3 regions of the Pelosinus sp. UFO1 genome follow, and region 2 is predicted to be linked to each of the others. Evidence: riboswitches for the same ligand, from Rfam matches in the RefSeq annotation. Region 2 holds a riboswitch; each other region holds the start of a gene.
The links. A riboswitch is a leader RNA that binds a small molecule or an ion and turns the genes downstream of it on or off. The one in region 2 is predicted to bind cyclic di-GMP.
Positions count from the first base shown of each region.

Region 1: it holds a riboswitch for cyclic di-GMP, as region 2 does, so the genes downstream of both, UFO1_RS19730 (methyl-accepting chemotaxis protein) here and UFO1_RS05190 (methyl-accepting chemotaxis protein) in region 2, are expected to answer to the same signal.
Region 3: it holds a riboswitch for cyclic di-GMP, as region 2 does, so the genes downstream of both, UFO1_RS22765 (methyl-accepting chemotaxis protein) here and UFO1_RS05190 (methyl-accepting chemotaxis protein) in region 2, are expected to answer to the same signal.

Region 1 is NZ_CP008852.1:4,181,794-4,186,084, forward strand. It holds gene UFO1_RS19725 (sigma 54-interacting transcriptional regulator) at 1-173, shown strand, start outside; gene UFO1_RS26080 (hypothetical protein) at 268-396, opposite strand; gene UFO1_RS19730 (methyl-accepting chemotaxis protein) at 470-2,437, opposite strand; cyclic di-GMP riboswitch class I at 2,646-2,730, opposite strand; gene hpdA (4-hydroxyphenylacetate decarboxylase activase) at 2,917-3,852, opposite strand; gene hpdC (4-hydroxyphenylacetate decarboxylase small subunit) at 3,856-4,122, opposite strand; gene hpdB (4-hydroxyphenylacetate decarboxylase large subunit) at 4,127-4,291, opposite strand, start outside.
Region 2 is NZ_CP008852.1:1,165,056-1,169,346, forward strand. It holds gene asnB (asparagine synthase (glutamine-hydrolyzing)) at 1-1,105, shown strand, start outside; gene UFO1_RS05185 (aspartyl-phosphate phosphatase Spo0E family protein) at 1,232-1,420, shown strand; cyclic di-GMP riboswitch class I at 1,517-1,605, shown strand; gene UFO1_RS05190 (methyl-accepting chemotaxis protein) at 1,748-3,463, shown strand; gene UFO1_RS05195 (hypothetical protein) at 3,698-4,024, shown strand; gene UFO1_RS25405 (hypothetical protein) at 4,224-4,291, shown strand, end outside.
Region 3 is NZ_CP008852.1:4,852,122-4,856,412, reverse strand. It holds gene UFO1_RS22770 (2-hydroxyacid dehydrogenase) at 1-294, opposite strand, end outside; gene UFO1_RS22765 (methyl-accepting chemotaxis protein) at 344-2,311, opposite strand; cyclic di-GMP riboswitch class I at 2,486-2,571, opposite strand; gene UFO1_RS25600 (2-hydroxyacyl-CoA dehydratase) at 2,892-3,113, opposite strand; gene UFO1_RS22760 (hypothetical protein) at 3,196-3,696, opposite strand.

The sequences.
Region 1 (4,291 bases), 2.1 Mb from region 2:
CCATTACAAATCGAAAATTGAAGGAAGTTCTAGCAGAAATGGAGTGCCATATTCTTCGCGAAGCGATTAAGACTCATGGGACATCACGTCAGGTTGGTAATGTCCTTGGTTTATCCCATACAGGTGTATTAAATCGAATGCGAAAATATGATCTTTCAGAAAAAAAGGTCTAGCTACATACTTATTTTCTCCTATGATGGTCAATTGAATAACAAAAAAAGTCCCGATGAATGCTCCCCCAAAAAGGAGTCTATCATCGGGATTATTTTATAAACTATAACTATTATTGTCAGTTATATATTGCTCGAGTTCCTTTAAAATTTGGGGAAGATTCTTAAGTAACTCCTCTAGTTCTTCTTTTCCCATCTCCAATCCTACCACCATTTCTTCTTTCATTAAACACACTCCTATAGTAATTTCAGATTTTTTTACCTGTATAAGTATGATCAACTAAAAGTAAATTATTGCATTAAATTGTAAACTTTCTAACGGCTTTCTGCATTTCCTCTGCCAGATTCGCTAACGCATGGCTTGAAGAAGCAATTTCTTGCATCGAAGCTGATTGTTCCTCTGTGGCTGCAGAGATACTTTGGGTTTCTCCAGAATTGTTTTTTGTTATTGCATTAATATCCTGTATCGCGGTAACAATTTTATTACTGCCAACGTCTACTTTTTGAATAGAACTAGTAATCTCACGAACCTGACTTAGAACTGTCTCAACCAATATTTCTATCTGCTTAAAGGATTCTCCAGCCTTATTAACCACTTCGCTTCCAATGTGTACTTCCCTTGTACCATTATTCATAGCTACTACAGCCGTATCTGTATCTACTTGAATTTCGTTAATCATTTCGGCAATTTGCTTTGCTGCATGCTGAGATTGTTCCGCTAATTTACGTACTTCCTCTGCTACAACGGCAAATCCACGCCCTTGCTCACCAGCACGAGCTGCTTCAATCGCTGCATTTAATGCCAATAAGTTTGTTTGTCCAGCAATTCCAGAAATAGTATCTACAATTTGTCCAATCTCTTTCGATCGATTCCCTAACTTAGCTACTACTTCCGCCGATCCCGAAACAGTCTTTTCGATGATATTCATTTGACTCACAGCACTACCAATCGCCACATTACCATCACTCGCAGCACTAGCCGCCTGTTCCGATGTTGCCGCTACTGTCCTTGCATTTCCTACAACACGCTGAATACTTGCTGACATTTCCTCAACTACAAGAGAAGCTTCTTCCACTGCATTCGATTGTTTTTCTGTTCCTTGTGCTACCTCAGTTATCGATGTAGCTACTTGGACTGATGCATGAGCTGACTGCTCGGCACTAGCGGTCAATTCTTCCGAAGATGCCGCCAATTGTTCTGCTGTTTGCGCCACATTTTTCATTAGATTTCGTAAGTTTTCTGCCATTTTTGAAAAGGCTAATGCTAGCTGTCCTATTTCATCATTAGACTTAATTATCAGATTCTGCTCTGTTAGATCTCCGCTAGCTAGTCGCTCAGCCTGCTCAGTTAATTTTGTAACGTTTCCTGTTATTTTACTAGCCAATACCCAGCTTGCAGCAATTGAAATTATAATGCCGATTAAAGCAATCAGTCCAAACTCATAACCTAACTGTTTGACTTGGCTATAAACATCTTCTTTGTCAACTGTAATACCCAATATCCATCCCGTAGATGGTATTTTGGTATAAATCATTAATTTTGATACGTTATTCTCTTCATAACTTTGAACACCGTTATCTTGAGATAACATTTCTTTTGCCATCTGTTTTAATTGTGGATTTTCATTAATATTGGTCGAAATTTTCGTTGAATCTGGATGGGCCAACGTAATTCCTTGTTGATCTACAATAAAACCGTTTCCTTTCCCATGTAAATTAATCTCTTTAATTCTCTCACTTAAGATATCTAGTGTAATATCAATCCCAACAATACCTTTTGTATTTCCTGCTGTATTTTTCAATGGAACAACTGCTGATACAATATACTTTTTAGTTAATGCATCAACATAGGCATCAGTAAATGTTAATTTATTTGTTTCTTTTCCTTGCTTGTACCACCCACGTTTACGAGGGTCATACCCCTCTGGAAGGGCTGATCCTGAGCCATCAATCATCCTGCCATCTTCTAACCCTACATACAAATCAAGTACGCCAGGATCAGACTTATAATTTTGCACAAAAGAAACTGGTATATCATTATCACCTAATACTACCTGAATGTTTTGACTAGTCACTACTGCCGTTTGAGCCTTTGTTAATAACCAACCATCTAGTTGTTTTGAGTGACTGTTAACAATAGAAAACATTTCATTTTTGATATTTTCTGTTACTTGCTTTTTAGCATCAAGATATCCCATGATTGTAACTGCCAATAAAACAGAACTCGTAATAAACACCAATGCTAAAAACTTCATTTTCAATTTCATATGTACACCACTTTCTATTTAATTTCCAACCATATTGAAACATTATCTTAAATCTTGAACCATTTATTCAGCTAGTGTTTTGCATTTTTTTAGTTTCGTGCATATTAGCACATCAACAATTCCATTCACTCTTTTGTTAACTTTTGGGACAAGCGATACCTCCTCTTTTAATAACAAAAACTGCCAGGTAACATAATGTAAATTTACAAAATGCAACCTGGCAGTCATGAATTAATATTGTTAGACCCATGGCTTTGCGTCCCTACCTTTCGATAGGTTTGCCTATATAGTTATAAATTGTCATTTTCGACACAAAAATATAAACTCCTCTAAAATATGCCATTTTTTTCAAAAATATAGTGGCTTCAGATTATTATGTTTTTGCTATAAAAAAATAAAGCATAACTTTGCCATTACGGCAAAACTTACGCTTTATATTACATTGCTAAACCATCGTGGGTTTAAATTACATTATAAATTTAAAACGCTGTATCATGACCGATATAGCAGGCTATATTATTGTGAAGAAATAGATCCTGTATTTCTTCCATCTGGGCATCGCTTACACTACCACTAGTCGCATAATCATAATTTTTCCCTAGTTGGCGCCATTTCGATTCGCCTAGTGTATGAAAAGGTAGAATGTTTATTTCAAATAGATTATTTTCCTGCATAAAGTATATCAACTTTGACATATTCTCAACATCATCATTAAAGCCACCGATAACTGGCACTCTGATGATAATCCTTCCCTGCCACTGTGAATTCGCAACAGAAGATATATTGGAAAGAATAATATCGTTATATACCCCAGTTTTTTCTTTATGCTTTTGTCTGTCCATGTGTTTTATGTCAACGAATACAAAATCTACATATTTCATTACATTCAAATATACTTCTTCATCAGTATATGCTGTTGTTTCGATTGCTGTATGGAAACCATTTTTTACACACTCTTTTAGGATTTCAACTAGAAACTTATTCTGCATCAAAGGTTCGCCACCACTAAAGGTTACACCACCTTTTCCGCCCCAATTATTAGAATCCCTTTTTAATATTTTCATTAACTGATCAACAGTATACTCTTTTGCACATTGCTTTAAGCCACTATAACAACAAGCCTCAGCACATTCAAAGGTTGTACAAGCATCACATGTTTCCCAATTCAACACTGGTTTTCCATTAGCAAAGCTTAGCCCGCCTCTATTACAGGTATCCTTACACAATGAACAGCCTTTATTATACCTGCAACTTCTTTCGCTAAACATGATATGAGGTGTTCTGCTCCAACTTTCAGGGTTCGCACACCATCGACAACTTAGAGGACATCCACTCATAAATACAGTCGTTCTACAACCTGGTCCATCATGAACTGAAAAACTCTGTATATCAAATATTACTCCTGTTGTATCCACTCTTTACCTCTTATCTTTAAATTCATGGGCAGCACAAGTTCCTGCATTAAGGCTGCCATATACCCAATCTTCCTTAGATAACCCTTTGCATATTCCGATACCTTGTTCATCCTCATCATGAAACTGTTTACAATTGTTACATTTTGGTGCTACTGCTAGTCTGTCACATACGTCAGTATCTATATTGATGAACTGCTTTGTTAATCTGCATATTCCTTTACTTGCATCAATACTGCAAAAATGTAAACAATCAATATGTTTTAATGCCATCTTCCTATACTCCTTCATGTTCAGTTCTAGATATTACTTCATCCTGTATTGGTTTGCCTAATTCACACCAATATTGTGTAAAACCAGCTACACGAACCAGTAAATCACGATGCTCCCCTGGGGCTTTTTGTGCTTGTTTTAATATAGTAGAATCTATTATATTATATTG
Region 2 (4,291 bases):
GGATATTGTTAAACGTCAATTAGTTGCTGATGTTCCAGTATGTACCTTATTATCGGGTGGGCTTGATTCAAGTGCATTAACCGCTTTGGCAGCAATTAACTACCGCCAAGATGGATTAGGAGGTATTCATACATATTCTGTAGATTACCTGAATAATGAGCAATATTTTAAGGCAAACGATTTTCAGCCCAATTCAGACGCTCCTTGGGTGCGCCGTGTCTCTGACTTATATGCTACTTCCCACCACAATATAATATTGGATACACCCGAATTAGCTGGTAGTTTACCGAACGCTGCAATTTCACGGGATTTACCAGGAATGGCGGATGTAGATACTTCCTTATATTTGTTTTGCCGGGAAATTAAAAAAGGAGCTACAGTTGCCTTATCAGGTGAATGTGCTGATGAAGTATTTGGTGGCTATCCTTGGTTTTATCGTGAAGAAATGATCAATGCCTCAAGCTTTCCTTGGGCACCAAAACCTGAGGTACGAATGGAATGGTTATCTCCTGAGCTAGGACTTAGGACTAAGCCTCATGAGTACTTAAAACGACGCTATCAGGAAGCATTAGCCGAGGTGCCACAGTTACCAGGTGAGGATGCTCAATCGGCCCGTATGCGAGAAATATTTTATCTGAGTCTAACACGTTGGATGCCTACCTTGCTTGATCGCAAAGATCGTATGAGTATGGCTTTCGGTCTTGAGGTAAGAGTTCCTTATTGTGATCATAGATTAGTTGAATATGTATGGAACGTACCTTGGAGTATGAAAAATTACCATGAAAGAGAAAAAGGTTTATTAAGGCATGCTTTAGTTGGAATTTTGCCTGAGGATGTTTTATGGAGAAAGAAAAGTCCATACCCAAAAACTCATAATCCATCCTATTTGAACACAGTACGTCAGTGGGTATTACGTATTTTAGATGATCCTTCTTCCCCGTTAAAAAATGTAGTGGATGTAGCTAAAGTGCGTTCTATGGCGCAACCTGATTCTCCTATATCTAATATACCCTGGTTTGGTCAGCTCATGACAAATGCTCAGTTATTTGCCTATTTAATTCAAGTAGATACTTGGCTGAGAGAGTATAAGGTGGAAATGGTCTAACATTGCAGACGCCAATCATGCCCGAAGAGTTATCTTAGGGCATGATTTTATTATTACCATTAAACGAACACCAGTTCGACAAGCTTTGCACAAATTTTTGATTATAATAAGAGACATCTAAATTATATGGAAAGAGTGAAGGTACTAGTTGTGAAAAAAATATGTTGTAGTATAGAGCGGTTACGGAATGAAATGCATAGAGTGGCACTTGAGAAAGGCATATCACATCCAGATGTGCTAATCATTAGTCAAATGCTAGATCAAGTGATGAATGAATTAGACAAAGAGGTTTTAATAAAAAACAGGAATCAATGAATCTCAATCAGTCTTGTAGTTGGAAAATTATATACGCAACTTATGGAAGATTATCTTTGCAGGAAATTGACAAAAAATGGCGAAGTTAATTACCAAAGTTAAATATGGCAAACCTACCGAAAGATAGGGACGCAAAGCCATGGGTCTAAAGATAGTAAGTAATCTAAGATTGCCAGGTTGCTCAATGTATTGATATGAGTAACCTGGCAATCTTTATTTATGCCTAAAGGAGGATGAAAAGAAAATTACTTTAGTTGAAACATACAGATAATTTGCAGGCTATATAGTAGAAAGTAATCGAAAATACATTACACTATGGAGGAAAAAATGAACATATTAAACGATATGAAAGTAAGCCTTAAATTAAGTATACTAATTGTTATTTCTTTGCTATCCATGAGTATTATAGGGTATACAGGATATTATTATCTTCAGCAGTCAAATGCAGATATTAACTCGATGTATGCGGATCAATTAGTGCCAATTGCTCTTATAAATGCAAATCGTGCTCATATTAATAAAGTTAATGGAGCCATACTAGAATTAATGATTACAACGGATAATAATAGAAATAACGAGTTAAAAAAGATCATAGATGAGCAGGTAAAAGCCTTTAATGAGAATATGATAGAGCTTGAAAAAGCCAATTTAGATGAGAAGGCAAAGGAACAGTTAAATGGGATCAAAACAGCCATAGGGAAGTATCGCGTTGCTAGACAACCAGTTATTGACTTGGCGATGCAAAATAGAAATGTAGAAGCGTATGCACTCTACGTTGCTACAGTGGAATCAGTAGCGAGTGACACGATTAATAAATGCACAGATCTTTCAACATATAGTATTAACATGGCAAAACAAACACATGATGATAGCAAAATATCATTTGAGAAATCAACACATATTGTCATTGGTATCATTCTAGTATCCTTACTTATTTTAGGATTGAGTGGGTGGTATATAACCCAAATTATAGCCAATCCGCTAAATACAATGGTGCTGATTTGTAAAGAATTTGCAGCAGGTGATTTTCGAGATAAAACGCGAAGGATTCTTAGAAAAGACGAAGTTGGTCAAGTGGGCGATGCCTTGGCGGATATGCGTGTCTCTATTCGAAATTTGATGAAACAAATCAATGATTCTTCTGAGCAATTGGCAGCCTCATCGGAGGAATTGACTGCTAGTGCAGATCAATCGGCTCAAGCTGCAAACCAAGTGGCTGCATCCATTACCGATGTGGCACATGGTGCAGAAAAACAACTAAGTGTGGCGGACAACACATCAACTGTGGTTCAGCAGATGTCAGTTACTATCCAGCAAGTTGCTGTCAATGCCAATGAAGTATCTGATCAATCAGCGCAGGCTGCAAATAAGGCAAATGAAGGTAATACGTTAGTAGATAAAGCGATAAATCAGATGTCACACATAGAACAGACTGTTAATACTTCGGCTTTGGTAGTTGCAAAATTGGGAGAACGTTCTAAGGAAATCGGGCAAATTGTAGATACTATCTCTGGTATTGCTAGTCAGACAAACTTATTAGCTTTAAATGCTGCTATCGAAGCAGCGCGTGCGGGAGAACAAGGGCGTGGCTTTGCGGTAGTAGCAGAAGAAGTTCGTAAGTTAGCAGAACAATCGCAAGATGCAGCTAAGCATATTGCCGAACTGATTGGCGAAATTCAAGGAGATACTGACAAAGCAGTAATATCCATGAATGATGGTACTCGCGAGGTTAAGCTGGGAGCAGAAGTAGTAAATGATAGTGGAAGGGCTTTCCAAGAAATTGCATTTCTGATAAACAAAGTATCTGACCAAACAAAAGAAATATCAACCGCCATAGAACAGATGGCGATTAACGGTCAACACATTGTTGGCTCAGTAAAGCAAATTGATGAACTAAGTAAAAAGGCCTCTGGAGAAGCGCAGACCGTATCCGCCGCAACACAAGAGCAATCTGCATCTATGGAAGAAATCGCCTCATCCAGCCAAGCGCTAGCCCATTTAGCAATGGATCTTCGGGAAGCTGTTAGTAAATTTCAAGTTTAATTAAAAATATCCTACTTATGATAAATGTCAGCTTCAGGTTAGATATAATTAAGAGAATTGGGGAGTCAAAACAATGTCCTGGGAAGAGAATCCTAGGGCATTGTTTTATTTTATATCTAGGGTATTTCTTTTATTTAATCTTTAGTCTAAATTACATGTAAATGTAACTTGACAGTCACAATTCTGTTACAATTCTATTCTATAATTAAAATAACAAATGAAGGAGTGATTTAAATGAAAAATATAGCTAAAAAAATAGCGGTTTTATCAATGGTTGGTATGATGCAAATCGGTTTTGGTGCATCCGTAATAGAAGCTTCACCACTACATAATCAGCCCCCAGTACAGCAACAAGATGATCGACATGATAAACATGATCAAGGTCAAGATCGACATGAAAGAGAACGTGCAGAAAAGGAAAGGCATGAAAGAGAAATGAGACGGCGTCCTCATGAAGGCGAACGAGAATGGCATGAACGTCAAAATCGAGAAAATGAACGACACGAAGAAAACTTGAGACGAATTGCTCATGGTATTTTAGATCTAATTCTCGATAACTAAAGCTCTTAGTGCATTGCTAGGCATACTAACATAAAAAACTGTCTTGTCATTTGATGAGATGGTTTTTTCAGCTGATGAAATTACAAAATTGTACATTATAGTATTCAAAAGAATTTCAATGCTATAATGTACAATTTTGGATATAGGTATTTTAATGTAAGAATAATATTTTTGGAGAATAGGTTAAAAGAGGTGCTTCATGTCAGATGATATTCTAGAAATAGAAATGAGTAAAGAAGAATTAGAACATCTAATCATCGAACTTCC
Region 3 (4,291 bases), 1.4 Mb from region 2:
CCCTGGGGTGCTGGCGACTAAAATACCCCTTTCTTCTGCAGCTTCTAGATCAATATTATCAACGCCACTGCCTGTTTTTTGAATCAATTTTAAGTTAGGGGCCTTCCCTATAATACTTCGTGTAATCGGAAAAGCGGCAGTAATAAAATAATGTGCCCTCGATAAAAAATGTTCTTTTTGACTATCATTTAGATCATGCCAATAGACTATTTCTGTAGTAGGTTCCTTATAGGTTTCAATCATCTTATGTATTTCAGGTGATACTTTTTCAAAATAAATTACAGTTATAGTCATTTTCTATCCTCCGTTTAAAAAGTGAATATATGCCGTATACCTGTTATACCTAAATCTTAAACTTGGATACAATGTCCTGCAAATTTCCTGCCATTTGAGACAGATCCGTGCTGGAAGAAGCAATCTCCTGAATAGATGCAGTTTGTTCTTCTGTAGCTGCTAATACAGTTTGTGCTTGACCTGTCGCATCCTTACTAATCTTCGTAATTTCCTTTACTGAAGATACGATTTGTTGGCTACCGTTAGCCATCTGCTCAATGGCTGCAGAAATTTCACGGATTTGATCCGACTCTTCTTCAATAAGTAAAGCAATCTCGTTAAAAGATTGTCCCGCGGCTATGGCAACTTCTGTACCTTTTCTTACCTCATCAGTTCCATCATTCATTGCTAGTACAGCCTTAGTCGTATCTGCCTGAATTTCTCCAATCAAAGCAGCAATCTCTTTCGCAGCTCCTTGAGACTGTTCCGCGAGTTTTCTAACCTCCTCAGCTACCACAGCAAAACCACGGCCTTGTTCACCAGCACGAGCAGCTTCAATAGCAGCGTTTAAGGCTAATAGATTCGTTTGACCGGCTATTCCCGCAATAGTATCAACGATTTGCCCGATTTCCTTAGAACGTTCACCAAGTTTAGCTACTACTTGTGCTGAATTATTCACTGAAGTTTCAATATTCGTCATCTGACTCGTAACTTTCTGGACAGCCTTACCACCTTCTTGAGCAGTATTTGATGTTTTCTCGGCTGTAGCAGAAGCGCTGCCAGTATTAGCAGCGATTTGTTGAAGACCCGCAGACATTTGTTCAACGATATGCATTGTGTTATCTACAGCCTGCATTTGATGTGTTGTCCCGTCAGTCACACCTGTTATTGCAGTTGATACTTGATTTGCCGCCTGAGATAATTGTTCTGTGCTTGCTGTAAGCTCTTCAGAGGAAGCCGATACTATTTCACTTGCCTCCTGAACTTTCACAATCATTTGTCTAAAATTCCCAATAGACGTTGATAGGGCCTTCGCCAAAATACCAATCTCGTCATTAGATGAAGAAGTAATAGCTACAGAGAGATCCCCGTCACCAATCTTCGCAACTTGCCTAGAAATCTCTTCAATTGGACGTAATAGTCTAATAAGGAATATCCATGCAACTAACCCGACAACAAGAAGAGCCACTAAAAGAGAAATCACCATAGTAGTAAGGCTAGCATAAAAGTCACTGATAATTTCACTCTTAGGCATACTAACAATTACCACCCAGGGGGTATTCTTAATTGGTACAGCTAAGGCCAAAGAGTCTCGACCGATAGAATCGGGGTAAGGGATTAATTTCCCCGAATTCTCGAGTAAAGAATGTAACATATTTTCAGGAACTTTTATTTGTTCTTTTATTAAATCTTTATTCGTGTGAGCTAGTATTGATCCATCTTGAGCAACAATACCTGCCACTCCAGTTTCACCCACTTTGACTTGCTCGAGAAAATTTTGTAGGGTTTCTAAGGAGATTGACTGAGCAACAAATCCCGCCATTTTACCGTCCTGTGTTTTGACAGGTTGTGTAACTATGACTGAGGGTATTCCTGATGCCCTGTTCACTATTACATCGCTAATGTGTGACTTTTGATCCTTCATCGTGTCTTTAAAAAAATCCCGGTCAGCCACACTTCCCCCTATTGTTTTTGCATCGTAGGGAGCTATGGCAAATCGTGCGCCCGCAGAATTGATAAATACCAGACGATCAACTCCCCATGTGGCTGCGAAATATGCATTGATCTTATCTTGTACACGGGAAGCATCTCCAGATTTAAGGTCAAGATCTTCACTATAATATTTACCGCTTCTTGAAAATGAAGCAAATAATTCACTTGTCTCACCCGCCAGCTGAGAAGCCTGGCCATTCATTGCCACTTGATTGTTATTCAATGTTCTTCCATAGAGAACATACATACCTGACCCTCCGACGATAAGCCCTGTCATAAGAAGGGCAATCACTAACAACGTAACGGTTTTTGCTTTAATAGACATATCTTATTCTCCTTTATTAAAAACTAAATACTAATTTATTTGTAAATGATCTCATGCATTTATAATTCCTGCGAAGTTGCTAGTTATGGAATACTTCAACCGTAATCTACATGCATAATTTCATTAAGAAATCAAAAATTCCCAGACGAATGCCTGGGTTTCAATACCTTTTTCAAGGGAAACCTGGCAATCATAGACCAAATGTCCTTAGACCCATAGCTTTGCGTCCCTACCTTTCAGTAAGTTTGCCAAATATGTAATTTTCTACATTTACAATATCATAATTATAAGACTAATAAATTATTATAATATTAACGTTTGGTTAATATTACTAAAAATATGGCGTGTAATTACCTCTAGTATGGAATATAATGATTGATATTGATAACGATTATCAATATCAATCATTATATTCCATACTGTTTAATTTTGTCAACACTTCAATTGCCTTCCTGAAAATAAAAAAAGCCGTCGCAATAACCTGCGAAGGCATGAATTTATATATGTTATTGCTTATCTTATAGAGAGTAATGTGACAACTAAAAGCGTCAATCACGCCTGGATCATTTCAAGAAAGGCTTCATTGACAAACTACTGTTCCTCCCAGTTCTTCAACCAGCCTAATTACTTTTTCTGAGCCTAGCCCAACAGGTACACCAGTAAGTAAAATACGTGGCCCTGTATTATGCCTGTTTTGCTCTAAACCAACTTTAATAGCAGCGTTCAGTTCTTCCAGCATAGTTGTAACTTTTGCTTTCCTTAAGTTCTTGTTTGGTTCCGCATAAAGAAACGGGATAAGCACCAGCTGCCAAGATCAATTTAATACTATATCTTTTGCAGTTCGTCGGTATCATAAAAAAGGTTGCTGATACCTCTATTCATGCTTAATTAGCTCTAATTACATAACATTGAACACCTTCATGTACATAACCATTTCTCCCTGTTCCAAGCTCTCTAAAATTAGTGGTATAGAAGTGATCTCCCGTTGAGCTATTGTAGTACCGGTGTAAAGCTATCGTCCGCGGATGGCGTGAACTATAGACATAACCTTCGATACCTTCGTATACATAAGAATCATTCCCTCTACCAAGCTCATCAAAGTTGGTAGTGTAGAAGTGATCTCCATTTGAGCTGCTCCAGTATCTATGCAAAGGGACTGTCCCCGAAATATGAGATTTGTATACATAGCCCTCGACACCTTCATGTACATAGCCGTTGTTCCCTTCTCCAAGCTCATCGAAATCAGTGGTATAGAAGTGATCACCTGTTGAACTATTGAAGTATCGGTGTAAAGGCTCTATATTCGGACGATGTGAGGCGTAAACATTTAAGCCTGGCAATAATAAAAACATACCCACCAGAATAAAAATAAAATTCTTCTTCATTATCGAACTTCCTTTCAGCGTAGTTTACGAATACGATTGCATTCAAGTAAATCCTCAGATTGAGAACCACTAATTTGCCTCTATTTTTTTATCATAGGTAGAATTTTTCAAGTTACATCAAATTAGCCATATTGCAATTCTAATTTTAAAAACGGCAATGTCATGCATTTCATTCTCAACAAGGTCACTCATTGTGATTGATCTATTATGTAGCGGCTAAGCTTCTATTACTGATACGCTAAAACCTATTTGCATTATCACTCCCCTTAATTTGTTATTTAAGCATAACATTAGAATATGACAAAATTATGACGGAATAGTAAATTTTACATACAACCGTATATCGATTCAATAGATATGTGTTCCTATATATATATCGTCTTTCATTGACATACATTCCGCATTGACGATAAATTAACTACAAATATAAATTTCTTTCCTATTTTTTATCTGCACATATAAGCTGAATATTCGATAGACAAAAAAGCACCGCCCTACCAATTAAGGAGGACGGAGCGGTGGTGAGTTGGTAGATAAATCTGTAATGACCTATTGATTATTGTACATAATTATCAGCAAGAAGTAGTGTCATCGA